DNA from 4 places in the Mesorhizobium sp. WSM4829 genome. Region 4 is predicted to be linked to each of the others. Evidence: riboswitches for the same ligand, from Rfam matches in the RefSeq annotation. Region 4 holds a riboswitch; each other region holds the start of a gene.

Region 1 (7,795 bases), on a different contig from region 4:
GGTGCGCCAGGCGGCGGAAATCCTGCAGCTGACCAAATATCTCGACCGCCTGCCCAAGGCGATGTCGGGCGGCCAGCGCCAGCGCGTCGCCATCGGCCGCGCCATCGTGCGCAACCCCAAGGTCTTCCTGTTCGACGAGCCGCTGTCGAACCTCGACGCGGCGCTGCGCGTCGCCACCCGCATCGAGATCGCCAAGCTCAAGGAATCGATGCCTGCTACAACGATGATCTACGTCACCCACGACCAGGTCGAGGCGATGACGCTGGCCGACCGCATCGTGGTGCTCAAGGAGGGCCATATCGAGCAGGTCGGCACGCCGATGGAGCTCTACAAGAGACCCGGCAATCTGTTCGTCGCCCAGTTCATCGGCTCGCCGGCCATGAACATCCTGCCGGCGACGATCGACAAATCAGGCGACCCGACCATCGTCAGTCATGTCGGCGGGCGCAAGGCGACGGTGCCGATCGCCACGCCGGCGTCGGTGAAGGGCGCTTCGGTGAGCTTCGGCGTGCGGCCGGAAGATCTGACGATCGCCACCGGTGCGGATTATCTTTTCGAGGGAACGGTGGATTATGTCGAGCAACTCGGCGAGGTCCAGCTCGTCTATGTCGACATCGGCCGCGCCGACCTGCCGCTGGTCACCAAGCTGCCAGGCAATGTCGAGGTCAAGCGCGGTGCTGCGCTACGGTTGAATGCCGATGCCGGCGACCTGCATATTTTCGACGCCGACGGACATTCATTCACGCTCCACAAGGCGGAAGCAAAGGCAGCCTGAGAGCGGCAGCCGAACTGCTGGAAGTTGGTGACCCAAAAACGAGAGCGGCGGGCAAAGCCCGCCGGTCTTGTGCGTTCCGGTCGCTGCTAGAGCGACGTGCGCCCAAGTGGACGCACAAAAGTACGCTCTAACACTTTAACCTTGCGCATCGTGCTTTCCGAAAATCGAACCGATTTTCGGGCCGATGCGCTAGCGGCCGAACAGGTTCCGGTCGCTGCCCTGCGGGGCGGACTTCTGTACGTCGCCCGACGAGTTGAGCAGCTTGTAGACCGGCGAGCCGGTATTGCGTACCGAAGAAGTCTGCGTGTTGTCGACGCTGATGGTCGCCTGCTTGTTGATGTCGGTTCTGCCAAGGTTGTCGCTACCGGCAAAAGCGCCGCCCGCAGCAATCAAAAGCGCGGCGGCGGTAAGAACGATCTTCTTCATTTTCAAAACTCCTGGATTTTCTTGGTTCCGCCAGCCCGGCGGGCAAATGCCGCCGCCGCTGTTGGAACGAACTGTTAGTTGTTGCCGAACAGGTTGCGGTCGCTGCCGTTGACGGGTTTCTCGTCAGCCGGAACCGGATTCTGCGCCGAAGCCGAATTCCCAATCGAAGCCGTGTACGAGTTGCTGTCGACCGCAGCGGCCGGCTGGTTGGCGCCGTTCGATCCAAAGTTGTCGCTGCCGGCAAAAGCGCTGCCGGAGATGGCCACAATGGCGGCGGTGGCAAGAATGAGCTTCTTCATTTCAAATACTCCTGAGTTCCTCAGATCCCGAGCGGCGGACCGCCACTTTGCTGTTTGGGACCAGCTGTTAATTGTTGCCGAAAAGGTTGCGGTCGGCGCCCTGGCCAACGGGCTGCTTTTCAGCGTGAGCCGGCGTCTGGACAGAGGCCGTATACGAGCTGTCGACCGAAGCAGTCGGCTGGTTGGCGGCGTCGGACCCATAATGGTCGCTGCCGGCAAAGGCGCTGCCGGTGATGGCCAGAACGGCGACGGCAGCAAGAGCGATCTTTTTCATTTTAGTACTCCAGTATCTTGGTCTTCAGTCCGTCTAGCGGCGTGTCTTGGGAGGATGCGCGCGTCGTTCGGACAGCCCCGATGTGGGAAGGCCATTCGGCGGATTCCAATCACGAAGTTGTTCCGTGTGGACCAAGAATCTACACCTTGAAATTGTACCAGAGACATCTACTACCATGGTTTTATGGTTTGTTTTCAATAGCTTATTCAAAATTAGCCATTCATGATTTGACGGATTGGCGAATTTGCGTTCACAGCGTGCTGCACGCATTGTCAACAGAAACGAACCGTTCGGTTCGATTTTAGAAGCGGCTAATAGTCACTTTTGTAAACTGTTAACCTTCCTGGTTTCCGCCGCGGGTCGGATTCGATGTCACGGCAGCCGACAATGGCCGCCGACAAAGTGCGGTTTCAGCCCTGCAGATATAAACCTGCAGGTTTCGCCGGCGGTGTCGCGCCGCATGGATACGATGTCGCTTTCATGCCGGCAGTCAGCCGGCCGGCATGATTAGATCACGCCATCTCAGGTGCCGCTTGGTGACGACGAAGCGGAGAATTGGGAAGCCGGTCAGAACCCGGCGCTGCCCCCGCAACGGTGGTGGAGTTCAAGTCGCAACGGGAGACCACTGGGCCACAAGCCTGGGAAGGTGTCGCGACGAGTCCGCAAGGACACTCCAGAGCCCGGAAACCAGCCCGAGATTTTCAGACTCGACTGATCGCGGTGGGCGGTCAAGAGGTGGATGATGCACGTCCGGCCCTGTCGCCGGCGTGCAAACGGTCCTCCCTCCATCACCACCAGTTCAGTCCTTACACGAGGACAGGACATGGACGCGCGCAACGACATGCTGAGGCTCTTGCACGGCCGCAGGCAAGGCTATTCGCTCGAGCAGCCCTTCTACACCGATCCAGATTTCTTCAAGCTTGACATGGAGCTGATCTGGTATCGCGACTGGCTGTTCATCGGCCACGATTGCGAGTTGCCGAAAGCTGGCAGCTATATCACCGCCCAGATCGGCGACTATCCGGTCGTGCTGGTCCGCGACCAGCAAGGCAAGATCAATGCCTTCCACAATTCCTGCCGGCATCGCGGCAGCCGTGTCTGCAATGCCGACAAGGGCACTGCGGCGAAGCTGGTCTGCCCCTATCACCAGTGGACCTACGAGCTGGATGGCCGGCTGTTGTTTGCTCGTCAGATGGCAGACGGCTTCGACAAGAGCCAGTTCAGCCTGAAGCCGGTGGCTTGCGAAAGCGTTGGCGGCTACATCTTTATCTGCCTGGCCAACGAGCCGGCCGACTTCGCGCCGATGCGCGCCATGATCGAGCCTTACCTCCTGCCGCACCGGCTGCGCGAGGCAAAAATCGCCTTCGAATCGACCATCGTCGAGAAGGGCAACTGGAAGCTCGTCTGGGAGAACAACCGCGAGTGCTACCATTGCGCCGGCAACCATCCGGAACTCTGCAAGACATTCCCGGAAGCGCCGACCGTGACCGGCGTGCAGGGCGCCGACAGCGATCCAGAGATGCTCGCGCACTGGGCGAAATGCGAGGCGGCGGGCTTGCCGAGCAAGTTCCGCATCGATCCGGCCGGGCAGTATCGCGCCACCCGCGCGCCGTTGCTGCGCGACGCCGTCAGCTACACGATGACGGGAAGACGCGCGGTGAAGAAGAACCTTTCCGACAGCGTTTCGACCGACCGTATCGGCTCGCTGCTGCTCTATCACTATCCGACGAGTTGGAACCATATCCTCGGCGATCATGCCGTCACCTTCCGCGTGCTGCCGATCAGTGCCACGGAAACGGCCGTCACCACCAAATGGCTTGTCCACAAGGACGCGGTCGAAGGCGTCGATTACGACCTCGCCGAACTCACCCATGTCTGGACCGAGACCAACGACCAGGACCGTCGCATTGTCGAGGAAAACGCCTTCGGCATCCTGTCGCCGGCCTATGAGCCCGGCCCCTATTCGGAACTGCATGAGGGCGGCGTCATCCAGTTCGTCGAATGGTACGCCTCCTTCATCGGGCCGCGCCTTGCCGAGGCCGGGCGGCCGGCGCTGCGCAGCGTCGCCTGAACGAGCTCAAGGGGATGAATGCGATGACTGACCTTGGCCTCTACCGCCATCTCGACGAGATGGCGCCCTGGAACGACAGGCTCCAGGTGCTGGAAGTCATCGGCGTCAGCGACGAGGCGCCTGACGTGAAGACCTTCACCTTCCGCTCTGACAACCAGACCTGGTTCCGCTACAGACCGGGGCAGTTCGTGACGCTGGAACTGCCGACCACCGAGGGCCCGATGATGCGGACCTATACGCTGTCGTCCTCGCCGTCGAGGCCGTTCTCGATCGCGGTGACGGTGAAAGCGCAGGCCGGCAGCCTCGGCACCCGCTGGATGTTCGACAATCTGACACCCGGCGTTCACGTGAAGGCCTATGGGCCGGCGGGCGACTTTTCGCTGCACAGCCATCCAGCGGCCAAGTATCTGTTCATTTCGGCCGGCTCAGGCGTGACGCCGATGATGTCGATGCTGCGCTGGCTGAACGACTGCGCGCCATGGACAGATGTCGGCTTCGTCAACTGCGCGCGAAAGCCCGAGGAGATCATCTTCCGCAAAGAGCTCGAGCTGCTCGGCAGCCGCATGCCGGGCCTGACGCTCGGCTTCATGATCGAGGAGCGGTCCAGTCGTGAGGCTGGTTCGGCCATATGGGCCGGATCGACGCGATACGGCTGCCGCTGCTGGCGCCCGATTTTCGCGAGCGCGAAATTTTTTGCTGCGGCCCCGACCCGTTCATGCGCGCCGTGCGGCAGATGCTAGAGGCGGCCGGCTTCGACATGGCCAACTACCATCAGGAGAGCTTTGCGGCCCCGGCGGTGGAGGAAATTCCGGCCCCGTTCGGTTCGCCGGCAGAGGGTGGGCCGGCAAAAGGTGGGCCAGCAGAGGGCGGCATCGAGGTACCTGCCGAGGCCGCAACGCCGATCCGCTTTTCGCTTTCGGATATTGATGCCGAATGCGTTGCCGGCCAGACCGTGCTGCAGACGGCGCGCGCTTCGGGCGTACGCATCCCCGCAGCCTGCGAGTTCGGCCTGTGCGGAACCTGCAAGGTGAAAAAGGTCTCGGGCACGGTCGAGATGAGCCACAATGGCGGCATCCTCGATCACGAGATCGACGACGGCTTCATTCTTGCCTGCTGTTCGAAGCCGCTGACGGCGCTCGAGGTCGACGCCTGACCGGGGAGCTTAAAGCGCGTCGCGGCTGAATGGATTCATGCGACGCGCTTTAAGTTATTGTTTTTATGGATGTCGTCATCGCAAAACCGCTGCACATTTTTTGCGTGACATGCATTAAACCCCGTAGCGTTCGGTGCGGATGAGGCTTGCCGGCACACCGGCATCGATCAGCGCCTGGGCGGCGGCCGACACGAACGCATTCGAGCCGCAGACAAAGGCGAACCTTGGCGGCGCGGGCAGCCGCAGCATCGATTGCTCCATCATCGCGGCATCGACCCGCCGCGAATAGTCTGACGGGCGCCGGGCGGCCTCGCGGGTCAGCGCCAACACCAGATCGAAGCCGTCCCGGCGATCGTGGAAGTCGATCAGCTCGTCGCGAAAGATCACCTCGTCCCAGACCCGTGCGGAAAATACCAATGCCACGGGCACCGCCGATCTGCGCGCGGCGCGATGGCGGATCATCGCCATCAGCGGTACCACGCCGGACCCGCCGCCGACCAGCAGAAGCGGGCCGCCGTCGCTGTCGGACCAGACGAAGTGGCCACCGAGCGGTCCGCGCAACTCGACCTCGTCGCCAACCGCCGCGATATCGTGGAAGAAGGGCGAGATCTCGCCATCATCGAGCCTTTCGATCGCCAGCTCGATCGGCTCGCCGGCTTCCGGCGCCGAGGCGATTGAGTAGGAGCGGCGCGCCTGATAGCCGTCCGGCGCCGTCAGCCTGACATCGACATGCTGCCCGGCACGATAGGCGAAGGGCCGCGACGGCTGGAGGAAAAAGCTGGTGACGCGCGGCGTGCGCTTTTCGATGCGGGCGATGGTCACCGTCTGCCAGGGCGACTGCGCCGCCGGCGCGTTGCTCATGGATCGCCCGTATAGCGCTGCTCGCGCCACGGGTCGCCATAGATGTGATAGCCGCGCAGCTCCCAGAAGCCGGGCTCGTCGCGCTCGGTGAACTGCAGGCCGTTCAGCCATTTGGCCGACTTCCAGAAATAGAGATGCGGAACCAGCAGCCGCGCCGGGCCGCCATGGTCCGGCGTGATCGGCTTGCCTTCGTAAAGCAGCGCCACCATTGCCTTGCCGGCAGTGAGATCCTGCGTCGGCACGTTGGTTGTATAGCCGTCGAAGGACAGCGCCAGCGTGAAGGCGGTCGGTGGCTCGATGCCGGCATCCGCCAGAATATCGTCGACCAGCACACCCTGCCACGCCGTGTCGAACTTGGTCCACGCGGTGACACAATGGATGTCGCGCGTCATCTTGGTCAAAGGCAGCGCGTTGAACTCTGTCCAGTTCCACGTCTTGATCGGCCGCGGTCCGTGCTTGAGCGTGAACGACCAGTCCTCGGTGCGCACAGGCGGCGTCGGCCCGGCCGACAGCACCGGAAACCCTTGCTCGAGATACTGCCCCGGCGGGATACGCGCATCCGCATCCGTCGGGGGCTTTCGTCCTGAAGAGAAGCCGCGGGTGACCATCGAGACAATCCGTTTGCATCAGGCCGCCTGTCGGCCTTCACCAATGTTGTCAAAGATACTCTGGCGGGCAACCAGATTCTTGGCTTATGCGCCGTCTGTTCGCCTGAGATAACCGGTGGCGATCTCGCGCATCCGTTTGGCGTCGAAGCTTGGTCCATGGCCGCCATGGCCGATGCTGACAGGCAGATCGAGCAGCCGCTGCATGGTTCGGCGATAGGCTGATCGGTCGGAATCCGGCAGGTCGTCGATCAGCAAGGCGTCGTAGATGGCGTCGCCGGCGAAGAACAGGCCGTCGGCCTCATCGAACAGCGCGATCGAATCCGGCGAATGGCCGGGCAGATGCAGCACCCGGAATTGCCGGTCGCCAAGGTCGACCAGATCGCCCTCGTCAAGCGTCCGCGTCAGCGGCGCCGGCTGGATTCTGTATTCGGCCACTCTCCAGGCCGGTGCCGGCAGCTTCGAGACGGCGCCGTCGAGATCATGAAACATGTGGGCGTAGGTGACGGCGTCATCCATGCTGTCGAATTGCGCAGCACTCACCCTCGGCCCGGCTCGCAACGGAAATTCGTGCAGAGAGCCGACATGGTCGAGGTGGATATGGGTGGCGACGACGAGCAGCGGCTTGCCATCAGGCGTGTCGATCTCCGGCGCCAGCGGGCAAATCCCCATGCCGGTGTCGACAAGCAGGTCGACGTCGCGGCCACGCAGATGCCAGATGTTGGCGCGCACGAAATCATGCACGAACGGCTCGGTCAGCATCGTCGTATCGGCGTCGATGACGGTCTTGCTGAACCAGTCACGCATCACGAAGATTCCGGCATCAGAACCGAGCCGGCTCAGACGAACGGCTTTCCGACCTTGTATTTTTCGGGAACCAGCCGCTTCAGATAGGCCATTCCTGCATCGGAGAGTTGATTGACCTCAGGCAGCATGAAATCGTCGGGCATGTGACGGGTCTTGCCGGCGACGTTTTTCAGCGGCACCGTGTTCAGCACGGTTTTCTTGCCGTCATATTGCAGCGCCACCGAGCCGCCGCCCTGCTCGGCCACGGCGACCGCAAAGACGCCGGCATCAAAGGCTTCCTGTGCATCCACGGGGTTGATGGCGCCGACATAGCCGCGCGGCATGTAGCCGAGCGCATCGACGCGGGCCCGCTTGCCCGGCAATCCTTCGGCCAGCGCACGCTCGAGGGCGGCCGGCAGGTCGCTGCCCGACAGCTTGACGTTGCCATGCGCATCGCGCTCCAGTTTGTCCGGCGGGACAAGACTTTCGACCAGCGCCTTGCCGTCGGCTGTGCTGACGCCTTCGGAGACTGCGACGATGCAGCG
Region 2 (7,795 bases), on a different contig from region 4:
GCCAGCAGCGAAAGCAACCGCTCGGCCCCGGTCTTCGCGACGGTTTCCTCGACTTTTGAAAGCGAACAGACATGGATCATTGCTGGACCTCGCTGGTGTTATCGTGGCGCTGTTGCGCCCAGGCGGCAAGAGCCGATTCGAGCCGCTGCCATTCCTCGCCCTCGCCCGGCAGCCCGGCGCGCAGCACCTCCGGCCGGCCGGAAAAATGCCGAAGCAGGATGCCGCGCTCGCCAAGCACCGAAAACAAACCGGCGGCGTCGCTCAGCCTGACATAGCGGAACAGCGTGGTGCCGCCGGCGACCGGGATACCGAAGCGGCCGAACAGCGTATCGAGCCGTGCTGCATCCCTGGCCAGACGGTCCCGCATCTCGGCCTGCCAGCCGCTGTCGGCAAGCGCGCGGATGCCATATTCGAGCGCCGGACCGGCAACCGCCCACGGCCCGAACTGCGCCTCCAGCCGTTCGACCGTCAGCGCGTCGGCCAGCGCAAAGCCGAGCCGCAGGCCGGCAAGGCCAAAAAACTTGCCGAAGGAGCGCAGCACGACGATGCCGCCTTGCTCGACATCGCCGGCCAAGCTCTCGCCAAGTGGTCCGACATCCATGAACGCCTCGTCGACGACCAGCAGCCCGCCTCTGGCGCGCAAACTTTCGGCAAGCGCAAGCAGATTCTTGCGTTCGACGATTCGACCGTCCGGATTGTTGGGGTTGACGACGATGGCAAGATCGGCTCCTGCCAGGGCCTCGAAATCGTCGATCTCCGTCACCGCATGGCCGGCGATTGCCGCTGCCCGCTGATGCTCGGCATAGGTCGGCCCGAGCACCAGCGCCTTGCCGGGGCTGACCAGCGAAGCGATGCGCGGCAACAGGATCTGCGTGCCCGGCGCTGCCACCACATTGGCCGCCGATGGTGCGCCATAGGCGCTCGCTGCGACATCGGCCAGATCACGGACCCGCGCAGCTTCCGGCAATCTCGACAGGGCGGTGGCGGGCAGCTCGAAAAACGGATAGGAGTGCGGATTGATACCGGTCGAGAGGTCGACGAAGGGCTGCGGCGCATGCGGAAAAAGCGCCCTCGCCCGGCCAAGGCTTCCGCCGTGATCCACCACTGCCGCCGCTCCATCAAGAGACTTCATGTCGATCCTGATCGCTTTCCTGTCACTGCTTGTTGAATTCGCTGTCGGCTATCCCAGCTGGCTGCTTGGCGCCATCGGCCATCCCGTCACCTGGTTCGGCAGGCTGATATCCTTTCTCGACCGCAGGCTCAACCGCGATACTGATTCCGACGCCCTGCGTCGCCGGCGCGGTGTTCATGCGCTGCTGATCATCGTGCTGGTGCCGGCCACCATCGCTTTCGCGGTGGAAACCATGCTTGCGGGCATTCCAGCCGGATTGATCCTCACCGCGCTCCTGGCGACATCGCTGCTGTCGCAGAAGAGCCTGGCCGAGCATGTCGAGGCGGTGGCCGACGGACTCGACAATGGCGGACTCGACATCGGTCGTGTTGCCGTCTCGCAGATCGTCGGCCGCGATCCGGAAAAGCTCGACAGAGCCGGTGTCTGCCGCGCGGCGATCGAAAGCCTGGCCGAGAATTTTTCCGACGGCGTCGTCGCGCCGGTCTTCTGGATCGGCATCGGCGGGCTGGCCGGCGGCGTCGCCTACAAGGCCGCCAATACCGCCGATTCGATGATCGGCCACCGCACGCCGCGCCACGAGGCCTTCGGCAGGGCGGCGGCGCGCTTCGACGATCTGATCAACCTGCCGGCGTCGCGGCTGACCGCGCTGCTCATCGTGTTGGCCGCCTTCCTCGTCAAAGACGCCGATGCCGGCAACGCCTGGCGCACCGTGCGGCGCGACGCGAAAAAGCACCGCTCGCCCAATGCCGGCTGGCCTGAAGCAGCGATGGCCGGCGCGCTCGGCCTGGCGCTGGCCGGGCCGCGCTCCTACAACGGCGTCATGGTCGACGACGCGTTCATGGGCGAAGGCGGCCGCCGCGATGTCGAGAGCGTGGACATAAGACGAGCGCTAAGACTCTATCGGGTTGCCGACTTTCTGCTGATGGGACTGTTCGGCTTGCTGTCGGTGATCGTCATCGTTGCGTGACTGCGGCCTCCCCTTCTCCCCTTGTGGGAGAAGGTGGCCGCGAAGCGGCCGGATGAGGGGTGTTCCAGCTTGGTACCGACGGCGCTCCGTCCAGCACCCCTCAACCGTCTTGGCGCTACGCGCCAATCCACCTCTCCCACAAGGGGAGAAGGGAGAAGAGGCGAACGAAACCTCAAAACTCTATGCCTTGCTGCGCCTTCACGCCGGCGGAAAAGTGATGCTTGGTGACGCCCATCTCGGTGACCAGATCGGCCGCATCGACCAGCGCCGGCTTGGCGTTGCGGCCGGTGACGACAATATGCAGGTTTTCGCGGCGGCCCTTCAGCGCCGCCACCACCGTGTCGAGATCGAGATAGTCGTAGCGCAGCGCGATGTTCAACTCGTCGAGTACCAGCAGGCTGATCGATGGATCGGCCATCAGCTCGAGCACCTTGGCCCAGGCAGCCTCGGCGGCGGCGATGTCGCGCTTCAGATCCTGCGTTTCCCAGGTAAACCCCTCGCCCATCGTGTGCCAGACGACCCGGTCGCCGAAAGCGGCAAAGGCGTCCTTCTCGCCAGTATGCCATTTGCCCTTGATGAACTGGACGACGCCGACGCGCCTGCCGTAGCCGAGCATCCTCAGCGCCAGCCCGAAGGCGGAAGTGGTCTTGCCCTTGCCGGGCCCGGTGTTGACGATCAGCAGTCCCTTCTCGACCGTCTTGGCCGCGACCTCGGCATCCTGCACCGCCTTGCGCTTGGCCATCTTGGCGCGGTGGCGTTGCTCGTCCCTGTCGTCGATAGCGGTCATATCATTTCACCTTGAGCGGCAGCCCCGCCACCATCAGCAGCACCGTGCCGGCGACGGCGGCGACCTGCTGGTTGAGCCGGCCGGCGGCATCGCGAAACCGGCGGGCAAGCGCATTGTCGGGCACGATGCCTTGCCCGACCTCGTTGGAAACCACGAACCACGGCCCGCGCGGCCGCGACAGCACATCCGCCAGCCCTCGGCATTCGGCCTCAAGGTCGCGTTCGGCCAGCATGTGGTTGGACAGCCACAGCGTCAGGCAGTCGATCAGGACTGGCCGGCCGTCAGGCAGCGCCTCGATCGCGCCGACGAGATCGAGCGGCGCGTCGATGGTCGTCCAGCCCTCGCCGCGCCGTGCCCGGTGCAGCGCGATGCGTTCGCGCATCTCGTCGTCATATGCTTGCGCCGTGGCGATATAGGCCCACGGCGCCGGACAGTCCGTCACCAGGCTTTCGGCATGCGCGCTCTTGCCCGAGCGTGCACCGCCGACGACCAGGGTCAGCTTGCTGCCTGGAGCAGCGCGATCAGGCAAGGCTGTCGCGCAGGCTGGTTGCGGTGCCGGTCAAGCGGCCGCGCAACAAGCCGACGACGGCGCCGAGCACCAGCCAGAACACCAGATTGGTCAGCGTCACCGCCACCACGAACTGGTGGTGCAGGCCTTCCGGGATCGGCGATTCGAAACTGTCGGGCTGCGGCGCGCCGACAATATGCGGCGCGACGATCAACGCCACGGCAATCACCGCCAGCGGCAGCGATTTGCGAAAGGCGAGCAGCCCGAGACCGGCAGCCGTCGCCACCACGGTCGCCGTCCACCAGATCTGGCGCTGGGCGAGATCGGCCGCCGGCATCGCTGGCAGTTCGGGCGGCAGGCCAAGGTTCGGGGCCAGCGTGAACACGGCAAAGCCGGCAACGCCCCAGAACAGGCCCAGTCGCCAATTGCCGATGCCGCCGGCGAATTCCGAAGCGGCGACCAGGATCAGCGCAAAGCCGATGCCGGTGACGACGTTGGCAACGACGTTGAAGGCGAAGCGCTCGAAGCCATCGGCCGGCGCCCAGCCTTCCTCTTCCGCGATGACAGCTTCAGCCGGCACGACGCTGCTCATGGCATTGCTGCCTGCTGCGGCCGGCGACAAACCATGGTCATGCGTGTGACCACCGCCGGCCTGTTCGTAGACTTCCGCCTTGAGGATGAGTGGCACCGTGGCGTAGGCCTGCATGCAGGCGAGAACGACGCCGGCCACTAGCCCTGCGATCGCCGCGATGAACACGACGTTGCGAAACAGTGTCATGGTGTCAGCCCCTCGTCAGTGGCAGGGAAAGCCCATCGAATGGCGATAGTCGTGGGCGGCATTGTGGACCGCATCGATATGCGAGAAGCCGACAAAACCCATGACGAAAACGCCGAGAAATGCAGCAAGCGCCAACTGCACGAAGCGCGACTGCGAGGAGACGGAAGCGCCGAGCGAGACGGAAGCGGTATTCATGTCTTGTCCTTTCGCCCTCCACCCGAGGGCATAGAAGTCAGTTCTCCTGTCGCCGGCAGGTCTCCTGGCTCGCGGATCAGCGCCCTTCCCCACCTTCCCGAAGAAGCTCTTCCCGAAGAAAATCTTCAGTGGCATATGGAGAGGACTACCGCACACAGTTGCGGGGGCAGCCACGGCATCGGGCGAATTTTGCCCCTACCGCATTCCCTCTTGGTTCCAAAACGGAACCGACGACGGGTGCGACTATAGGCAGAATCGCCGCGCCCGGCAAACCAAATTCCGCCAGCTAGCAGCGCGAATGCGCCGTCAAGGTAATCGTTTCTCGTGGGCTCTTCCTTCTCCCCTTGTGGGAGAAGGTGGCCTCGCGAAGCGAGGTCGGATGAGGGGTGTTCCAGCTTGGCAAAAGCCGCGCTCCGTCCAACACCCCTCTTCCGTCTTGGCGCTGCTCGCCAATCCACAAGGGGAGAAGGAAGAAGGGCGGCGCCTTGTCTTCTTTTGTCCGGGGCAACCATGATAGTCGTCTTGCAGCACTGAATCAGATTGCGAGACCATGACCATTCCTACGCCGGCCGTTCAGGACCGATCCAGGCGCATCATCGCTATCGACGTCGCCCGCGGCATCGCTTTGCTTGCCATGGCGAGCTACCATTTCACCTGGGATCTCGAATTCTTCGGCTACACCGATCCCGGCCTGACTGCCTTTGGCTGGTGGAAATTCTACGCGCGCTGCATCGCTTCGACCTTCCTGTTCCTGGTCGGCGTCAGCCTGTTCCTTGCCCATGGCAAGCAAATCCGCTGGAACGGCTTCTGGAAACGCTTCGCCATGGTCGGCGGGGCGGCGCTCGGCATATCGGCCGCCACCAGGCTTGCCACACCCGACAGTTTCATCTTCTTCGGCATCCTGCACGAGATCGCGCTCGCCAGCCTGCTCGGCCTGGCGTTTCTGCGGCTGCCGGCGCTGCTGACGCTGGTTGTCGCTGCTTTCGTCATCACCGCGCCGCTCTACCTCAGGTCCGAGATCTTCGATCATCCGGCCCTGTGGTGGGTCGGCCTGTCGGCAACCAACCCGCGCTCCAACGATTATGTCCCGCTGTTTCCATGGTTCGGCGCTGTGCTTGCCGGCATCGCAGCGGCAAAGCTTGCCTTCGCCTCCGGCATGCTGACGCGGCTGGCGGGCCTGACGCCCGGCCGCTGGACTAATCCGCTGGTCTTTATCGGCCGGCACAGCCTCGCCTTCTATCTGATCCACCAGCCGGTGCTGATCGGCTCGGTCTGGCTGATTTCGCAAGTCATGCCGGCAGCGGTCGAAACCAGGCAGGTCACCTTCCTGAAAGAGTGCCAGGCATCGTGCGAGCAATCGCGCGACACGGAGTTCTGCAGCAGCTATTGTGTCTGCATGCTCGATACGCTCGAGGGCGAGGCCACGCTTGATCGGCTCTACCGCAACGACCAGGCTGCGGAATGGAAGGCGCATCTCGACGAGCTCGCCGGCGCCTGCACTGCCAAGGCCGACGGCACTTTGATGGAGGGAGGAGCACAATGACCGACCATCAGCAGAAACCGGGCCAACAGAAACCGGGACAGCAAAAACCGGGGTTTATACCGTGGCCGCCGCTGATCTATGTCGCGGCCATCGCCGTCAGCATCGCGCTTGGCTTGCTTTATCCGCTGCCATGGATCGGCGGCCTTTTGGGCGACATCCTGTTCGCGGCCGGCTGGGTGGCATTGTTCGGCGTCGTCGCACTCTGGTTCACGGCGATCCGCATCATGATCCGGGCAAAGACGACGCTCCACCCGAACGCCGTGCCGGACCATCTGGTTACATCGGGCCCCTTCGCCGTCAGCCGCAATCCGATCTATCTGGCCAACACGCTGCTGATGATCGGCGTCGCCCTTATCTCGGGGAACGTATGGTTCCTACCGCTGGCGATCATCGCCGCCTATGCAACGCAGAAAATGGCGATCGAGGGCGAGGAAAAAGTTCTGGCAACGAAATTCGGCAAGAAATACCGGGATTACGCGAAAATTGTGCGGCGCTGGATTTGAGGCAGCGCCGAAGCTGCCAATCTCCCCCCTTGTGGGGGAGATGTCCGGCAGGACAGAGGGGGGCGCTGTCCCTCCAGCGTCTAAGTTCAGGTGTTGACGCCAAGCTCCACCAGCCGCTCGACGCAGGACTCCTCGGCCTGGTCGAGCTCGGCCAGGGTCTCTTCGAGGTCGCGGCGCTTCTGCCGCAGATCCTCGCGCTTTTCCTCGATGCGCTTGATCATCAGGTTGAGCTGACCGACCTCGCCGGGCGGCTCCTTGTACATCTGGATGATTTCGCGGATCTCGTTGATCGAAAAGCCGAGCCTCTTGCCGCGCATGATCTGGCGGATGAGATGCCGGTCCGACGGGCGAAACAGCCGCGTGCGGCCGCGCCGCACCGGCTGCACCAGCCCCTCGTCCTCGTAGAAGCGCAGCGTCCGCGTCGAAACGTCGAATTCGCGGGTCAGTTCGGTTATCGAATAATATTCCCGCATCATCACTCCAAATGCCCGGCCGTGCTGCGAGTTCCAACCATGCGGCCTCGCTATCCGCACGCGTGTCAGAATCGGCCAAAGGCTGTTCCAAAATCTCGCATGGCATTTACGTAAAAGTCAATTGAGCGGGCGTCGCTCACACGCCGAACCACCATGTGGCGAGGCCGAGAAAGGCAAAGAAGCCGACGACGTCGGTGACCGTCGTGACGAAAACCGCCGAAGCCACGGCCGGGTCGATCTTGAACCGGTCGAGCAGCAGCGGGATCAGGATGCCGGCAAGTGCGGCCACGAACATGTTGATGATCATCGCCGCGGCGATGATGCCGCCCAGATTGGGATCGCGGAACCAGGCGGCCGCGACGATGCCGATCAGGATGGCGAAGATGATGCCGTTGATGAAGCCCACCCCCATCTCGCGGCGGATGATGCGGCCGGCATTGTAGATGTCGAGGTCCCTCGTCGCCAGCGCCCGCACCGTGACCGTCATGGTCTGCGAGCCGGCATTGCCGCCCATGCCGGCGACGATCGGCATCAGCACGGCCAGTGCCACGATGTGCTCGATCGTGCGGTCGAACAAGCCGATCACCGAGGCCGCCAGGAACGCCGTCAAAAGGTTGACGAGCAGCCACGGAACGCGCGAGCGCGAGGTCGAAAGGATGCTGTCCGACAATTCTTCGTCGCCGACACCGCCCATGCGCAGCAGATCCTCCTCGGCTTCCTGCTGGATGACGTCGACCACGTCGTCGATGGTCAGCACGCCGACCAGCCGCTCGTTCTCGTCGACGACGGCAGCGGAGAGAAGGTCGTATTGTTCGAACTCGCGTGCCGCCTCTTCCTGGTCCATGGTCGCCGGAATGGCGTGCCTGGTCTCATGCATGACCTCTTCGACCTTGATCGAGCGCTTGGTGC
Region 3 (7,795 bases), on a different contig from region 4:
ACAAACAGCGATTGCGCGCGCCCACCAATGGAATCCGCCGTCGGGCGATGAATACACCGCAGTTACTGTTTTCGCCGCTCAATTGGCTTGGTCGGCAGGCACGATTCCATCGATCCGCTGATCTAGCGCAGGGCGTTCGCAGGCCGCATGTGGAGAATGGTTCCGTGCACATCGCAAGGACTCCATTTATGAAAATTCTATTCACTGCGATAGCTGTTGCGCTGGTGGCAGCCACAGCTTTTGCTGCGCAGTTCATTCCGCCAGACCTCAGGGAAACGGCACTGGCCACCTTCGAGCCCTTGACATTCACGCCGGCGCTCACCAACGACCCGATCACGCCGGAGAAGATTGCCCTCGGCAAGGCACTGTTCTTCGATCCACGCCTTTCGTCCTCTGGCGTTTTCTCCTGCAACTCGTGCCACAACCTGGCCACCGGGGGCGACGACAATCGTGAAACTTCGATTGGCCATGGTTGGCAGAAGGGGCAGCGCAACGCGCCGACGGTGTTTAACTCTGTCTTCAACAAATCGCAGTTCTGGGACGGTCGCGCCGAAGACCTGAAAGCTCAGGCCAAAGGGCCGATACAGGCCGGTGTCGAAATGGCCAACACATCGCATCGAGTGGTCGAGACGTTCAAATCGATGCCGCAATATGTGGAGTGGTTCCATTCAGCTTTCCCGGATGAAGCCGATCCCATCACCTTCGAAAACGTAGCCAATGCACTCGCAGATTACGAGGCGACACTGGTCACGCCGGCCCCCTTCGACGCCTTCCTCAATGGCGATGACACCGCCATCGGTCCCGAAGAGAAACAGGGCCTGGCCCTTTTCATCGAAAAGGGCTGCTCGTCCTGCCATTCCGGTGTCAATCTTGGTGGGGAAGGCTATTATCCATTCGGCCTCCTTGAGAAGCCTAGCGCCGACGTTCTGCCGGAGAACGACAAGGGACGATTTGCCGTCACCAATGTACCAGAGGATTCCTATGTTTTCCGCGTGCCGCCGCTGCGCAACGTAGCAATCACCGCGCCATACTTTCATTCGGGCAAGGTCTGGGACCTGAGAGAGGCCGTCGCTATCATGGGCACCACCCAGCTTGGTCAAGAGCTAACGCAAATCGAAATCGATAGGATCGTTGCCTTCCTTCATTCGCTGACCGGAAAGCGACCGGAGATTACATATCCCATCTTACCGACTGAAACGCCCACAACACCTCGGCCTCGATCCTAGGCATTGGGAAAGCAGACGATCGCGGCGGGGCCTGTGAGCATTTCCTTGCCCGATCTGGGCGAATTGCCACGAGCGTCCCCGATTTGGCCGCGATACGTCGCCGACGATTGAGCGGCGCACGTCGGGGGAGGAGCCACTGCTTTGCACAGCGATGCCCCTCGCGGGGAGATCGACGGCAGCCAGGGTGGCGTCCCGTCAGCACCTCCGCAAAGTCACATCGGCCAATCGCCCTGCCAGTCCATCACCACCTTGCCCGAATTACCGCTGCGCATCGCGTCGAACCCAGTCTGGAAGTCGTCAATTCCGATGCTGTGCGTGATCAACCCACTGACATCGAGCGGACCCTGCACCAGGGCGATCATCTTGTACCAGGTCTCGAACATTTCGCGGCCATAGATGCCCTTGAGATGCAGCATCTTGAAGATGACCTTGTTCCAGTCGATCTCGAAGCCGGTCGGTGCGATGCCCAAAATGGCGATCTTGCCGCCATTGTTCATGGCGTCGATCATGTCACGGAAGGCGGGGGCCGCACCCGACATTTCGAGGCCGACGTCAAAACCTTCGGTCATGCCGAGCGCCGGCATGATATCACGCAGCTTTTCCTTCGACGCGTCGACCACATGCTGGACGCCCAGTTTTTTCGCCAGCGCCAGCCGCACCGGGTTGATGTCGGTGATGACCACTTTTCGCGCGCCGACGCATTGAGCGACCAGCGCAGCCATGATGCCGATCGGCCCGGCGCCGGTGACCAGCACGTCCTCGCCGACCAAATCAAAGGAGAGTGCGGTGTGCACGGCATTGCCCAGGGGATCGAAGATTGCGGCGATCTCGTCGGGCACGTCATCAGGGATCGGCACGACGTTGTGCTGCGGGATCGCCAGATATTCACCGAAGGCACCCGGCCGGTTGACGCCAACGCCGAGCGTGTTGCGGCACAGATGCCCCCTGCCCGCCCGGCAATTGCGGCAATGGCCGCAGACGATGTGGCCTTCGCCCGAAACACGCTGGCCGATCTTGTATTCGGTCACCGCCGCACCGAAATCGGCGACCGTGCCGACGAACTCGTGGCCGGTCACCATCGGCACCGGCACGGTCTTCTGCGCCCACTGGTCCCAATTGTAGATGTGAACGTCGGTACCGCAGATCGCGGTCTTCTTCACTTTGATCAGAACGTCGTTGGGGCCGATTTCCGGCACTGGCACTTCTTCCATCCAGATGCCCGGCTCGGCCTTGGCCTTGACCAGCGCCTTCATCATGTTCGACATCAGTAGCTCCTTACACCTTGGTTGATTCCGCTCCTCGCCACTGCTCGGGTAGCCTGCACGGCGAAAAAGGTACGCTCGGAGAGCGCAGCTTTGATTCTTGGACCGATAGTAATGTGAGCGGCTGCCTTTGCGTCGAAGCAACATTCCACCGCGAGCCGTGCGCATGAAAAGCTCCGTTCCAGCGAACCTCAGCAGAAGCGGAGCAAACGCCATGCCAGATGCAGCCAAGTTTCAATTAAAGCGATGAGTAATGGTCGCAGCTTGCGGCTGGGCGGTATGTCGATGTCCGCCACATGCGACGCATTCCCTCGATACCGATGCTCTCGATGGTCGATCTCGCCGCCGATATCTCGATGGTGCCGGTGCACAGGCGGCATCCGCAAGCGTTCGCCCCTCAGTGAAGTGTCTGTTGACCCCTGGCTGTGTGAGAGGCTGAAGCTCATGGACAAAGCCGCCTTCCCCCATTTCGTGATCGAGATCATCCGTCCTTCGGACCAGAAGCGCTTCCCGGATCCTGCCCGCCGCTGGGCCGTCGAGCGGACCTTCGGCTGGACGACAAGGGTGGGGACTCGCGCGCGTCGACCGACCTGTGCGCGGCTTTTCGATGTCGTCCTTTCTGCTTTGAAATTGTCTGCGAAGCCCGCTGGTCACATGTTTGCCGGTCACAGTGGCCTAGCGACCTGCGCCTGCACTTTCTCCCGCAGCGCGCATGCTGCAGCGACCATGTTGATGAGGGCAGGGCGGACCTCCTCCCATTTCCTTGTTTTGAGGCCACAGTCCGGATTCACCCACAATTGGCCGTCCGACAGTCGCTCGCGGGCAAGTTGGGCGAGATGCAAAATCTCGCCAATCTCCGGGACACGTGGTGAGTGAATGTCGTAGACGCCAGGACCGATTTCGTTGGGATATTTGGACTTTGTGAAGGCGTCCAGCAGTTCCATTTTGGAGCGCGACGTCTCGATCGAAATGACGTCCGCGTCCAGTTCAGCAATCGAGTCGATGATCTCATTGAACTCCGAATAGCACATGTGGGTGTGAATTTGGGTCGCGTCCTCTACACCCGTTGAAGCGAGACGGAAGCATTCGACTGCCCAGCCGAGATAATGTTTCCAATCGGACTTCCGCAGGGGCAAGCCTTCGCGAAACGCGGCCTCATCGATCTGGATCACCCTTGCGCCAGCTCTTTCAAGGTCGGCCACTTCATCGCGGATGGCGAGTGCGATCTGGCGGCAGGCCTTGGCGCGGGGTACGTCGTCGCGAACAAAAGACCAGTTAAGAATCGTCACTGGGCCTGTGAGCATGCCCTTCACCGGCTTTTTCGTTAGCGACTGGGCAAATTGCCACCAGAGAACCGTCATCGGATTGGGCCGCGATACGTCGCCGAAGATGATGGGAGGGCGCACCAGCCGGGAGCCGTAACTTTGCACCCAGCCATGCTGGGTGAAGGCGAGGCCGGACAGCTGCTCGCCGAAATGCTGGACCCTGTCGTTTCGTTCGAACTCGCCATGTACCAGCACGTCCAGCCCGATCTCCTCCTGCCAGCGGACCGCCGCCTCGGTCTCCTTCTCCAGGAAGGCCTGGTAATCGACATAGCTCAGCCGGCCCTTCGCATGAGCGGAGCGCGCCCTGCGCACCTCGGGCGTCTGCGGGAAGGACCCGATCGTCGTCGTCGGGAACGGCGGCAGGCCGAGCGTGTCAGCCTGGACTCTGGAGCGCTTGGCAAATGCGCTCTTTCGTTGCTTCATGGCGCCGTCAATGCTGATAACCCGCCCATGGACGAGCGGATCATGGACCTTTCCAGACATTGCGCGCGCCGCGGCCGCCTCGGCAGAAGCTTTCAGTGCGCCTGCTACGGCCTCCCTGCCTTCGGATAAGGCTTGGGCCAGCACAAGCAGCTCTTCACTCTTCTGGGCGGCGAATGCCAGCCACGAACTGACATCCACATCGAGCGCGGTCTCCATCCGCAGGTCCATCGGCACATGAAGCATCGAGCAGGACGGCGCAATCTCGACGCGATCCAGCGGCCAGCCGGCAACTACCGGCTTGATGCGGTCGAGAATGGCAGCCAGGTTCGCGCGCCAGACGTTGCGGCCGTCGATCAAGCCAAGTGAGAGCACCAGATCCTTCGGTGCGAGCCGACCAACCGTCTCCAACTGCTCGGGAGCGCGCACGAGGTCGAGATGCAGGCCCGCCAGGCGCAGCGAAAGCGCGGTCTCCAGATTGTCTCCCAGCGGCCCGAAATAGGTCGCCAGCATAATTTTCAACTTGGGCGCGGCTTTCGACAGCTGCCCATAGGTGAATTCGAAGGCAGCTCGTTCGTTCGGGTTAAGATCGAGCACAAGGGCCGGCTCATCAATCTGCACCCAGTCGGCCCCCGAGAGATCCAGCCTCTGCAGGAGTTGCTCGTAGACGGGCAGCAGGCGCGGTAGGAGCGCTATGGGATTGAAGCCCTGGTCGGGAGACTTCGCCAGCTTGAGGAAGGTCACCGGTCCAAGGATGACCGGGCGTGCCGGAGCTGGGCGACGATCAGACATTCGCCCTCTCGTCGGCGAAACCAGTCGATCACTTTCTGGAGGCAAAAGAGCTCGGCATCCATACACGCGTATCGGTCGCCGGCGAGAACTGAAATTCGCGCTCGAAAGGCTTGGCCGTCGACACTAGGTTGGCAGCAGACGCCAGCTGGAGCGAGCAGCACGATTTTCCGGACCAGTAGCTTTTGCTGCGGTGTCGAGCACATGGTCATACAGTGAGAAATCGTTCGACGGGATTTTCGACACGCCGCGGTCGATGTAGTGGTAGTTAGTGTCGAACCATTTGGTCATTTCCATCGCGGTTACGCGCTGCCCCTGAACTGCATGCCCGTGACTGGCGTGTCCACAACCGCAGTATCGCCGTGCCAGCTCGTTACGGCTGGACGGGCGGCGAGGTCCCGCTTGACATCTACTTCGCGATAGCGCGCGGGACGACATGCCAAGCGTTGCTATGGGAACTTGCTGGGAGACATTCATTCCATACCCCGATGGTTGCGGCGGGGACAAGGAAGGCGCTAGCAGGCCGGCATAAACGCCGAGCTGCCGCGGCCACCAGACACCCCGCCCGTGGACGTTGTTTACCGTGGCAGGTCTCCTGGCTCGCGGGTCACAGCCTCTGCCCCGTCTTCCCGGGGCAGTTCGCCCCAGTGACATTGATGGGTTTGGCTCGCCGCTTACAATTGCGGGGGCAGCGCCGGCATTGCACCGGCTTCCCTCTTAGCTCCGCTACGGCAACGCCTAGCGGAGAACCACGACACGCGAACAATCGCAGCAGCCCGCTTTGTTGCCGTATAAAGAAATGTTTATGTGTTTATGTGAACCGTTCACCTGCGGCGTGTTTCCAAAGTAGCAGGTCGCGGTAGAGCTGAGCCATTTGCGCCACTCGCCGGTCTGCGCAGGCTGTGCCTGGCCGCTCGGGCAATCTGCCAGTCTACGATCCCGGCTCAAAACAACTTTCGTCAAAAAGGGTGTTGGCCATCATGATCGGCCGGCAGTACTGGCCCGAAGTGCGACAACGTCCCTGAGCCTCAACGATCAGAAATTCGGAGAAAAACCGCCATCCTTCACGCAGGCACGCGACATTTCCATTTACCCGCGCCTGTCTGGACAGCCTGCACTACGGCAAGGTGGGCAGCACCTCGCGGAAATGCTGCCCTACAACAGCCCCGCCTGCGTGGCCTCGCGGCGCAAATTCTGCCGCGGCCTGGGGCCGATCTGCTGGATCACCAATCCGGCCGCCAGTGAGCCAAGGTCGCCGCAGGTCTGCAGGTCGCGGCCTTGCGTGTAGCCATGCAGGAAGCCGGCGGCATAGAGATCGCCGGCGCCTGTCGTGTCGACCAGTTCCTTGATTGCGGTCGCCTTGATCACCACCGTTTCGCCGCCGCGCACGATCACCGAACCTTTTTCAGAGCGGGTCACGGCGGCGACCCTGCAATCCTTGCGGATCTGGGCCAGCGCCTCGTCGAATGACGATGTCTGGTAGAGCGACTTGATCTCGTGGCTGTTGGCAAAGACGATGTCGACCATGCCCGAACGCATCAGGTCGAGGAATTCGTCGCGGTAGCGGTCGACGCAGAACGAATCCGACAATGTCATGGAGACTTCGCGGCCTGCCGCGTGCGCCAGCTTCGCCGTCTGCCGGATCGCTTCCTTGGCGCGCGGCGGGTCCCACAGATAGCCTTCGAAATAGGTGACCGCCGCACCCGAAGCCTTGTCTGCTTCGACGTCCTCCGGCCCGAGCTCGATGCAGGCGCCGAGATGGGTGTTCATCGAGCGCTCGCCATCGGGCGTGACGAAGATCATCGAGCGCGCCGTCGGCGGCTCGCCCTTGAGCGGCTTGGTGTCGAAAGCAACGCCCTGCGCATGGATGTCATGGGCGTAGATTTCGCCGAGCGGGTCGTTCGAGACCTTGCCGAAGAAGGCGGCGCGACCGCCGAAGCTGGCGACACCCGCCGCCGTGTTGCCGGCGCTGCCGCCGGAGGCTTCGATGGCCCGGCCCATGCGGCTGTAGAGCAGCTCGGCGCGCCTCGTGTCGATCAGGTTCATCGCGCCCTTGATGATGCCGTTCGTCTCCAAAAATGCCTCGTCGCACTGCGCGATGATGTCGACGATGGCATTGCCGATGCAAAGCACGTCATAATCCGGCATCAAAATCTCCGCCAAAAACCCAAGCCGGCTTCTCGCCACGCCGGGGCCGGCCTGTTTTTGGCGAATGTGAAATGGTCGCCCCATGCCGACGCATCCAATACCGGCGCATCACGCAGCTGCCGGTCCTGCCTCACGCAACAGGTCGTCGGCTCTGTCCGTCTTTTCCCAGGTGAACTCCGGCTCTTCGCGGCCGAAGTGTCCGTATGTCGCGGTCTTGCGGTAAATCGGCCGTAAGAGATCAAGCGCCTTGATGATGCCTTTCGGCCGGAGATCGAAAAGCTCAAGGACGGCGCGCTCGATCCTTTTTTCATCAATCTTTGCGGTTCCGAATGTATTGACGAGGATAGAGACCGGCGCGGCAACACCAATCGCGTAAGCAAGCTGAACCTCGCACACCTGCGCCAGTCCGCTGGCAACGACGTTTTTTGCAACGTACCGCGCCGCATAGGCGGCCGACCGATCAACCTTGGACGGGTCCTTGCCCGAAAAGGCACCGCCGCCGTGACGCCCCATACCGCCGTAGGAATCGACGATGATCTTGCGGCCGGTAAGCCCGCAATCGCCGCGCGGCCCACCGACCACGAACCGGCCTGTTGGATTGACCAGGAACCTTATCCCGGTCGTA
Region 4 (7,795 bases):
TCGTTGATGTAGGAGATCATCAGCGACTGCTGGTTGACCAGTCCGTCGATCTGCGACAGCGCCGCCGGATCGCCGCCCGCCGCCGCCGGCGAGGCCGCCCACAGGTTGGGGTTGAACGGATTGATATAGGCCGAGAGCTCGGCGTGGTTGATCTGCGTGTTGCGCACCAGCATGACCGAAACGATCGAGATGCCGATCGACGAGCCGATGTTGCGCACCAGGGAAAACAGCGCCGTGGCGTCGGTGCGGAAGCGCACATCGAGCGTGGCAAAGGCAATGGTGGAGAGCGGCACGAAGACCAGGCCCAGCCCGAGGCCCTGAATGACGCCCGAAGTCAGGATTAGCCAGTTGTCCATCTGCGGCGAGAAGCCCGACATCGTGTAAAGCGACTGCGCCGTGAGCCCCAGTCCGATCATCACCAGCAGCCTGGCATCGATCCTGTGCATGATGCGCCCGACGACGAGCATCGAGATCATCGTGCCGACGCCGCGCGGCGCCATCACCACGCCGGTGGTGATGGTCGGGTAGCCGAAGATCGTCGACAGCATCGGCGGCAGCAGCGCCAGGCTGGCCAGAAGGATGACGCCGATGATGAAAATGAAGACCAGTCCGGTCGCGAAATTGCGGTCCAGGAATATCTTCGGGTCGATGAACGGGTTTTCGGCGCTCAGCAGATGAATGGTGAACATCCAGAAACCTGAAATGGCGAGGCCAAGCTCGATCCAGATCTCGGCCGAGGAGAACCAGTCGGCATCGCCGCCACGGTCGAGCATGAGCTGCAGCGCGCCGACGCCGAGCGAGAGCATGGCAAAGCCGAAGAAATCGAAGCCGCGCACGCGTCTGGCGATGTTCGGCAGGTAGGCGGCCATGCCGAGAAAGGCGATGATGCCAATCGGCAGGTTGATGAAGAACACCCAGCGCCAGTTGAAGCTCTCGGTCAGCCAGCCACCCAGCGTCGGGCCGATGATCGGCCCGACCATGATGCCGGCGCCCCAGATCGCCATCGCCTGGCCGTGGCGTTCCTTCGGGTTGATGTCGAGCAGGAAGGTCTGCGACAGCGGCACGATCGCCGCGCCGAACACGCCCTGCATCAGGCGGAACAGCACCATGGTCTCCAGGCTCCATGCCACGCCGCATAGCATGGAGAAGACGACGAAGCCGACCACCGCCGTCAGGAACAGCTCCTTGCGCCCGAAGCGGTCGGCCAGCCAGCCGGTCACCGGCGTCACGATGGCGGCGGCAACGATGTAGGAGGTCAGCACCCAGTTGATGGTGTCGGCCGACGCGCCAAGGTCGCCGACCATCGACGGCAGAGCGACATTGGCGATGGTGGTGTCGAGCACCTGCATGACTGTCGCCAGCATGATCGCAATGGTGATCAGGCCGCGATGCGGCACTTCGCGAAAGGCTTCTGGCGTGCTCATGACGTTGAGGCGTCTATTGCGCTTCACCCGCCGCGGCGTGGCCGAAGATGCTCGGAAGCCCGCGGGAAACGCCGGTGTCCACCGTGACGGTCGCGCTCATGCCGGTGCGCAGCGCCATCCTGGCGTCGGCATCGGCCAGCTGCAGGCGCACCGGAATGCGCTGGGTGACCTTGACCCAGTTGCCGGTGGCGTTCTGGGCGGGCAACAGCGAGAACTCGGCTCCGGTGCCAGCGCCGATCGCCTTGACGGTGGCTTCGAACGTCCGGCCCGGGTAGGTGTCGACCACGATTTCAGCCGTCTGGCCGGGCTTCATATTGGTGAGCTGGGTTTCCTTGAAATTGGCATCGATCCAGGTATCGCCGGTCTCGACCAGCGAAAACAGCGGCGTACCCGAGCCGACATACTGGCCGACCTTGAACGAGGCAGCCTGGCTGATGATGCCGTCGGCCGGCGCCCTCACCGTGGTCTGCGCCAAATCGTAGGCAGCCTTGTCGCGCGTGGCGAGCGCCGCCATCACGGTCGGATGCCTGTCGGTCTCGATATCGGGATTGCCGCCAAGGCCCGCCTTGGCGCTGAGGATGCCCTGTTCGGCCACGGCCAATTGCTGCTTGGCCTTGTCGAGATCGTTCCTGGCCTCGTCCAGCGACGACTCGGCGTTGATGCCCTTGCGGGCCAGGTCGGCGGCCCGGTCGTATTGCGACTGCGCATAGTCGACCTGGCTGGCGTCCGACTTCTCCTGCGCTTCCGCCTGGCTATAGGCCGCACGCAGCTGCTCGACATTGAGGCGCGCGCCGGCCACCGCCGCGTCAGCTTGGGCCAATGCGATCCGGTAAGGCTCGGCATCGATGGCGAACAGCACGTCGCCCTGCTTGACGGACTGGTTGTCGAAAATGTCGACTTGGACGATGCGGCCGGCCGTATCGGCGGCGATCGTGACCTTGGCCTGCTGCAGATTGGCGTTCTCGGTCTCCTGGTAACGGCCGCCGGTCACCCAGACGTAGCTGCCGCCGGCGATCAGCGCCACCGGGAGCGCCGACATCAAAAGCATGCGGCCGGCACGGCGCTTCTTCTTCGGCGCCACCGGCGCCGGCGCTAGCTGCGGAGCGGCCGTAACCGGAGTTGCCGCCGGCTGCGCGGGAGCTTCCAACTCCAGCTTGGTCGCATTCTCATCTACCTTGGCTACCGCGTTCATGCTGCTGCGCCTTCTGCACTCTCGACTTTTTCGCCACTCTCGACATTTTCGCCCGGCGCCGGCTCGCCGTCCGCCAGGTTCCTGGTCATCGTCTCCAGTGCCTTGATCAGGACGCGACGATCTTGCGGCGACACGCCGGCCAGCGATTCTTCATAGACTTCGCCAGCAAGGCTCTTGATCTCAGCGTAGGCCTGGCTCGCCTTGGCGGTCGGGAAGATCATGCGGACGCGGCGGTCGGCGGCATCGGCGCGGCGCTCGATCCAGCCGCCCTCCTCCATGCGGTCGACCAGGCGCGACACGCTGATCGGCTCGATCTCGAGAAGCTCGGCGAGCCGGGCCTGGGTGATGCCTTCTTCCTTGGCGACGCGGACCATCAGCCGCCATTGCGCCGAGGAAAGGCCGAGCCCGCTGGCGCGCGCCTCGAAGCGCTTGCGCATCAGGCGCTGCACGTCGTGGATCAAAAAACCCAATCTGTCGATGCCGTCGGAAACCATGAGCGGCATATATTATAAGCGTGCTCACTATTCAAGACGCGGCATTGTGCCAGAAGCCGGCAAGTGTGCATGGCAGCCCATCATGAACGATTGCGAATGAGCATGGTGACCACGAAGAAAGCGCCGACCGAACTGGTGATGATGCCGATCGGCAGTTCCTGCGGCGGCAGCAGCGTGCGCGCCAGAAGATCGCTTGTCAGCAGCAGCATCGCTCCGAAGAGGGCACAGCTTGCAATCAGGCGCAGATGCAACGGGCCGGCCAGGGGCCGGGACAGATGCGGGATCATCAGCCCGACGAAACCGATGACACCTGCGACCGAGACCAGGATCGCCGTCGAGAAGGCAGCGACGAGAAACGCCGTCCTGCGCATCCGCACAACCGGCACGCCCAGGCTTTCGGCAGCATTCTCGCCGGCCAGGAAGGCGTCGAGCTTGCGATGGTTCCACAGGCCATAAGCAAGAATGGTGCCCGCGCCAAGAGCAGCCAGCCCGACATTGTCCCATCGCGCCAGGCCGAGCCCGCCCATGGTCCAGAACAATACCGAGTGAGCGGCGCGCTGGTCTCCGGCGAAGACGAGATAGTTGGTCAGGGCGATGAACATGACGAGACGGCAAGCCCGGCCAGTATCAGCCGTTCGGGGCCTTGCCCCCTCACCCGCGAAACCAGCAAAAGCACGATGCCGGCGGCCAATATGCCGCCGGTGAAGGCAGCAACCGGCAACGTCCAGATGCCGAAACGGTCGCCAAAAATGGTGATGACGGAAACAGCGCCTGCCCCGGCACCGGAGGACAGCCCGAACAGGAACGGATCGGCGAGATCGTTTCGGGTTACCGTCTGCAGCAGCGCGCCGATGACGCCCAGCCCGGCGCCGACACAGATCGCCATGATCGTGCGCGGCAGCCTGAGATCGACAATTATCTTGGCGACCGGGATATTGCCGACCGGGATATTGCCCACCGGACCGGGCACGAGATCTCCGTCCAACCCGGCCGCATGTCCGAGCGCAGCAATCACGTCGCTCAACGCTATGACCGTCGATCCATAGGCGATCGACAGCAGAGCAAGAGCGGCGATTGCTGCCACTCCTGCTGCCATGGCCAATTCGAACGCCCTGTGGCGCAAGCTCAGAAGGCTTCCGGGTGCATCGCGCCGGCGATCTTGCCGATCGCCTCGATGTTGGCAGGTCCGGGGGTCAATTCGGCATAGCGCAGCGCGACGAAGCGCTCGTTCCTGACCGCATCGGTCTCCTTCATTGCCGGATGGACTTTGAGGAAGTCGAGCAGTTTCCTGTAACCGCCGCCGTCCTGATAGTCGAGCAGGATCAGGAACTGCGGATTGCGGGAAGCGACCGTTTCCCAGTCCGTGTTGCCCCAACTCGTCTGCATGTCGGCCATGATGTTGTCGCCGCCGGCAGCGGCGATCATGGCGCTGGGGATCGCGAACTTGCCTGATGTGAAGGGTTTGTCTTCGCCGGAGTCGTAGAGAAACACCCGCGTCCCCTCGCGGTCGCCGACCTTTGCCGTGATATCGGCGAGTTGCGCTTTCCAGCCTGAAACGAGTTTTTTCGCCTCGGCTTCCTTGCCGAAAATCCTGCCCAGCTTTTCGATGTCGCCGTAGAGCAGGTCCATCGAGGCGGCGGGGCGGTTGTTGTCGAGATGGATGCAGCTTTCCGTCAGCACCAGCGTCTTGATGCCGTGCGGCGCCAGCGTATCTGGCGTTACCTCGCCGCCCGGCTTCATGCCGTAATACCAGCCGGCGAAGAAGAAATCGGGCTCGACTGCAACCAGGTTTTCGAGCGTCGGGTATTTCGGCGCAAGTTCCGGAATCGCGCCCTGCCCGGCCTTGAATTCCGGACCGACGTTGTACCATCCGGTGATGCCGGTCAGGCCGACGATCGACGGTTGCAGCCCCAGCGCGAAGGCCATCTCGGCCATGTTCATATCCTGGATGACGGCGCGCTTCGGCGCGGCGTCGAACGTCAGCGGCGTGCCGCAGCTGTCGACTGTTACCGGGAAAGCGAAGGCGGTCTGGGCAAGCAGGAGAGAGGCAAAAGGCAATGCGAGGCGTTTCACGGGTGTTGCTCCTTGGTTAGATCAGAAGAGGCACGGTTCGGGACTTCGAACACCGTGAGTTCGCGGTCTTCGGTCGGATGGCGCAGCCGAAGCACGTCGACGCCGAAAATCTCGCGGATCAACTGCTTGGTCAGCGCCTCGCGCGGACCGGCGAGTGCCTGCAGGCGGGCCTCGTTCATCACCGCGACCCTGGTGGCAAATGGCGTGACCAGCGACAGATCATGCAGCACCGCCACGACGGTCATGCCAAGCTGCGACACGAGTTCGAGAAGTTCGCTGCGGGCGCGCGGATCGAGATGATTGGTCGGTTCATCGAGGAACAGGATTTTCGGCTCCTGGGCGACGGCGCGCGCCAGCTGGGCGCGTTGCCGCTCACCACCCGACAGCGAGCCGATCGTGCGGCCGAGCAGCGGCAGCAGGCCGGTTCTGCGAAGCGCTTCGACGACGACGTCGCGTTGCTCGCTCCTGCGTCGCCAGCCGGCATGCGGGACCCGCCCAAGTCCGACGTAGTCGATCACGGCAAGCCGCGGATCGGGCTGATCGGTCTGGCCGACGACCGCCATGTGCAGCGCCCGCTCGGCGGCCGGAAACGTCTCCAGCCGGCGTCCGGAAAATCTCACATCTCCCGCGCTCGGCCGCAGCGTGCCGCAAAGCATGCGCAGCAGCGTCGTCTTGCCGGCGCCGTTGGGGCCGATGATAGCGAGGCGGTCTCCCGCCGCGACCGAAAGGCTGACCGCACTGACCAGGCGCTGGCCATTCGCCGTGGCGCTCAGTTCACGCGCTTCAAGAAGAGGCTGGCAGGCGTCCAACTTACCGTCACTTTCTCAATGGCGACGGAAGGAAGCTGGACCGGCCAACAAGACCGATGTCCACGTCTCCTCCCGGCACACCCCGTCCGGTCAACTCGTGCGATGGCAGGTCTCCTGGCTCGCGGGTCCTTGCGCCATCCTGCCTTCCCAGCCTTGCCGGCCAGTGGCATTTTCGGATTTTGCTCGCCGCTTACAGTTGCGGGGGCAGCCACGGCCTCGATCCGAAGATCTCACCGTGTTCCCTTTTCACCCCTCGCCTTTCGGCTTGAGGACCATCAGTCAGCCACCCTAGTTTTCCGCCAATCCCAGCGCAATAAGTTTCCGGGGTTCGGAGTGCCCCGCGAGCAATGGTCTTGTCAGAACGAGCATACCGAATCCCGTAATGTAATAACGTTACTACTTAAAAGACAACGCCTGCTCCCGTCAAGCCCTTCGCCCAACGCCTTCGACTTGCCGACCAGCGTCGCATTGCGCGGTGCGCAATTTCGATCAAACTGCCTCCACCAGGAAGCGATACCATGACCTGGCCAATGCGCAGTCCCACAGCAAGGAGCCATATGAACCCGACCGAGAAAGCGCTGTGGTTCGTCGAAAGCCATCTGCCGGAGGCCATCTCCCTCGACGATGTCGCCAACAGCAGCGGCGTGTCGCGCTTTCACGTGACGCGGGCTTTCGGCGCGGCGACCGGCCGTTCGGTGATGGGCTACCTGCGTTCTCGCCGGCTGACCGAGGCGGCGCGCAGGCTCGCCGCCGGCGCACCGGACATCCTCTCGGTCGCGCTCGACGCCGGCTATGCCTCGCATGAGGCTTTCACCCGTGCCTTCCGCGACCAGTTCGGCACCACGCCGGAACTGGTGCGCGCGCAAGGCTCGCTCAAAAACCTCGATCTCGTGGAGCCGATCCTGATGGACCAGTCCTTCCTCACCAATCTCGAGCCGCCGCGTTTCGAAACCAGCCGGCCATTCCTCATCGCCGGTCTCGGCGAGCGCTACAGCTGCGAAACCAGCGCCGGCATCCCGATGCAGTGGCAAAGGTTCGGCCCCTATATCGGCAACATTCCAGGCGAGGTCGGCGACATCGCCTATGGCGTCTGCGTCAACGGCGACGATGCAGGCAATTTCGAGTATATCGCCGGCGTCGAGGTGTCCGATTTTTCGGACCTGCCGAAGGAGTTTTCGCGCGTACGCGTGCCGGCGCAGAAATACGCCGTGTTCGCCCATCGTGACCACATCTCGACCATCCGCCGCACGGTCAACACGATCTGGAACAAATGGCTGCCTGCCTCCGGGCACAAGATTGCCGACGCGCCCGAGTTCGAGCGCTACGGCCCCGAATTCGATCCGCGCAGCGGCAATGGCGGGCTGGAAATCTGGATACCGGTCAAAGGGTGAGGAAGGGCCTCCGCCTTATCTTGCCTTCTCCCCTTGTGGGAGAAGGTGGCCGAGCGAAGCTCGGTCGGATGAGGGGTGCTCCAGCTTGGCACCGCCGGCACTCCGGCCAACACCCCTCATCCGTCTCGGCGCTGCGCGCCGATCCACCTTCTCCCACAAGGGGAGAAGGGAAAAATGCTACAACTCCAGGTTCCAGTTCTGGCCGACCAGATTCTTGCCGAAGGCGTGGTGGCGTTCCTGATTGGCCAGCTTGAACCCGGCCGCCTCGTAGATGCGGCGCGCTGAGGTGAGCACGTCGTTGGTCCACAGCGTCAATTTCTTGTAGCCCTTGGCACGGACAAAGCCGATGCATTCCTCGACCAGCCGCCTGCCGATGCCGAGACCGCGCGCCGAGGGTTCGACATAGAGCAGG

What was found. A riboswitch is a leader RNA that binds a small molecule or an ion and turns the genes downstream of it on or off. The one in region 4 is predicted to bind cobalamin.
Region 1: linked by a shared signal. The riboswitch ahead of AC0L17_RS02270 (aromatic ring-hydroxylating oxygenase subunit alpha) and the one ahead of AC0L17_RS30695 (ABC transporter ATP-binding protein) in region 4 are both predicted to bind cobalamin.
Region 2: linked by a shared signal. The riboswitch ahead of AC0L17_RS11710 (CbtB domain-containing protein) and the one ahead of AC0L17_RS30695 (ABC transporter ATP-binding protein) in region 4 are both predicted to bind cobalamin.
Region 3: linked by a shared signal. The riboswitch ahead of metE (5-methyltetrahydropteroyltriglutamate--homocysteine S-methyltransferase) and the one ahead of AC0L17_RS30695 (ABC transporter ATP-binding protein) in region 4 are both predicted to bind cobalamin.

What each region holds. Positions count from the first base shown of each region.
Region 1 covers NZ_JBVVQJ010000001.1:493,261-501,055, reverse strand. Annotated here, with positions in the region: gene AC0L17_RS02290 (ABC transporter ATP-binding protein) at 1-775, shown strand, start outside; gene AC0L17_RS02285 (DUF680 domain-containing protein) at 965-1,201, opposite strand; gene AC0L17_RS02280 (DUF680 domain-containing protein) at 1,276-1,500, opposite strand; gene AC0L17_RS02275 (DUF680 domain-containing protein) at 1,568-1,774, opposite strand; cobalamin riboswitch at 2,282-2,484, shown strand; gene AC0L17_RS02270 (aromatic ring-hydroxylating oxygenase subunit alpha) at 2,598-3,845, shown strand; partial or broken gene AC0L17_RS02265 (FAD-binding oxidoreductase) at 3,869-4,998, shown strand; gene AC0L17_RS02260 (FAD-binding oxidoreductase) at 5,113-5,859, opposite strand; gene AC0L17_RS02255 (molybdopterin-dependent oxidoreductase) at 5,856-6,467, opposite strand; gene AC0L17_RS02250 (MBL fold metallo-hydrolase) at 6,552-7,271, opposite strand; gene AC0L17_RS02245 (diphosphate--fructose-6-phosphate 1-phosphotransferase) at 7,304-7,795, opposite strand, start outside.
Region 2 covers NZ_JBVVQJ010000009.1:157,590-165,384, forward strand. Annotated here, with positions in the region: gene AC0L17_RS11680 (tyrosine phosphatase family protein) at 1-80, opposite strand, end outside; gene cobD (threonine-phosphate decarboxylase CobD) at 77-1,132, opposite strand; gene cbiB (adenosylcobinamide-phosphate synthase CbiB) at 1,131-2,099, shown strand; gene cobO (cob(I)yrinic acid a,c-diamide adenosyltransferase) at 2,272-2,886, opposite strand; gene cobU (bifunctional adenosylcobinamide kinase/adenosylcobinamide-phosphate guanylyltransferase) at 2,888-3,385, opposite strand; gene AC0L17_RS11705 (CbtA family protein) at 3,408-4,172, opposite strand; gene AC0L17_RS11710 (CbtB domain-containing protein) at 4,188-4,367, opposite strand; cobalamin riboswitch at 4,405-4,614, opposite strand; gene AC0L17_RS11715 (heparan-alpha-glucosaminide N-acetyltransferase) at 4,918-5,910, shown strand; gene AC0L17_RS11720 (methyltransferase family protein) at 5,907-6,413, shown strand; gene AC0L17_RS11725 (MerR family transcriptional regulator) at 6,500-6,886, opposite strand; gene mgtE (magnesium transporter) at 7,023-7,795, opposite strand, start outside.
Region 3 covers NZ_JBVVQJ010000042.1:27,117-34,911, reverse strand. Annotated here, with positions in the region: gene AC0L17_RS28865 (cytochrome-c peroxidase) at 189-1,226, shown strand; gene tdh (L-threonine 3-dehydrogenase) at 1,439-2,491, opposite strand; gene AC0L17_RS28855 (hypothetical protein) at 2,680-2,973, opposite strand; partial or broken gene metE (5-methyltetrahydropteroyltriglutamate--homocysteine S-methyltransferase) at 3,154-5,391, opposite strand; cobalamin riboswitch at 5,591-5,791, opposite strand; gene AC0L17_RS28845 (adenosine kinase) at 6,178-7,170, opposite strand; gene metK (methionine adenosyltransferase) at 7,279-7,795, opposite strand, start outside.
Region 4 covers NZ_JBVVQJ010000050.1:1,131-8,925, reverse strand. Annotated here, with positions in the region: gene AC0L17_RS30720 (DHA2 family efflux MFS transporter permease subunit) at 1-1,424, opposite strand, end outside; gene AC0L17_RS30715 (HlyD family secretion protein) at 1,438-2,616, opposite strand; gene AC0L17_RS30710 (MarR family winged helix-turn-helix transcriptional regulator) at 2,613-3,110, opposite strand; partial or broken gene AC0L17_RS30705 (FecCD family ABC transporter permease) at 3,191-4,206, opposite strand; gene AC0L17_RS30700 (ABC transporter substrate-binding protein) at 4,236-5,183, opposite strand; gene AC0L17_RS30695 (ABC transporter ATP-binding protein) at 5,180-5,992, opposite strand; cobalamin riboswitch at 6,080-6,284, opposite strand; gene AC0L17_RS30690 (AraC family transcriptional regulator) at 6,550-7,383, shown strand; gene AC0L17_RS30685 (bifunctional helix-turn-helix transcriptional regulator/GNAT family N-acetyltransferase) at 7,561-7,795, opposite strand, start outside.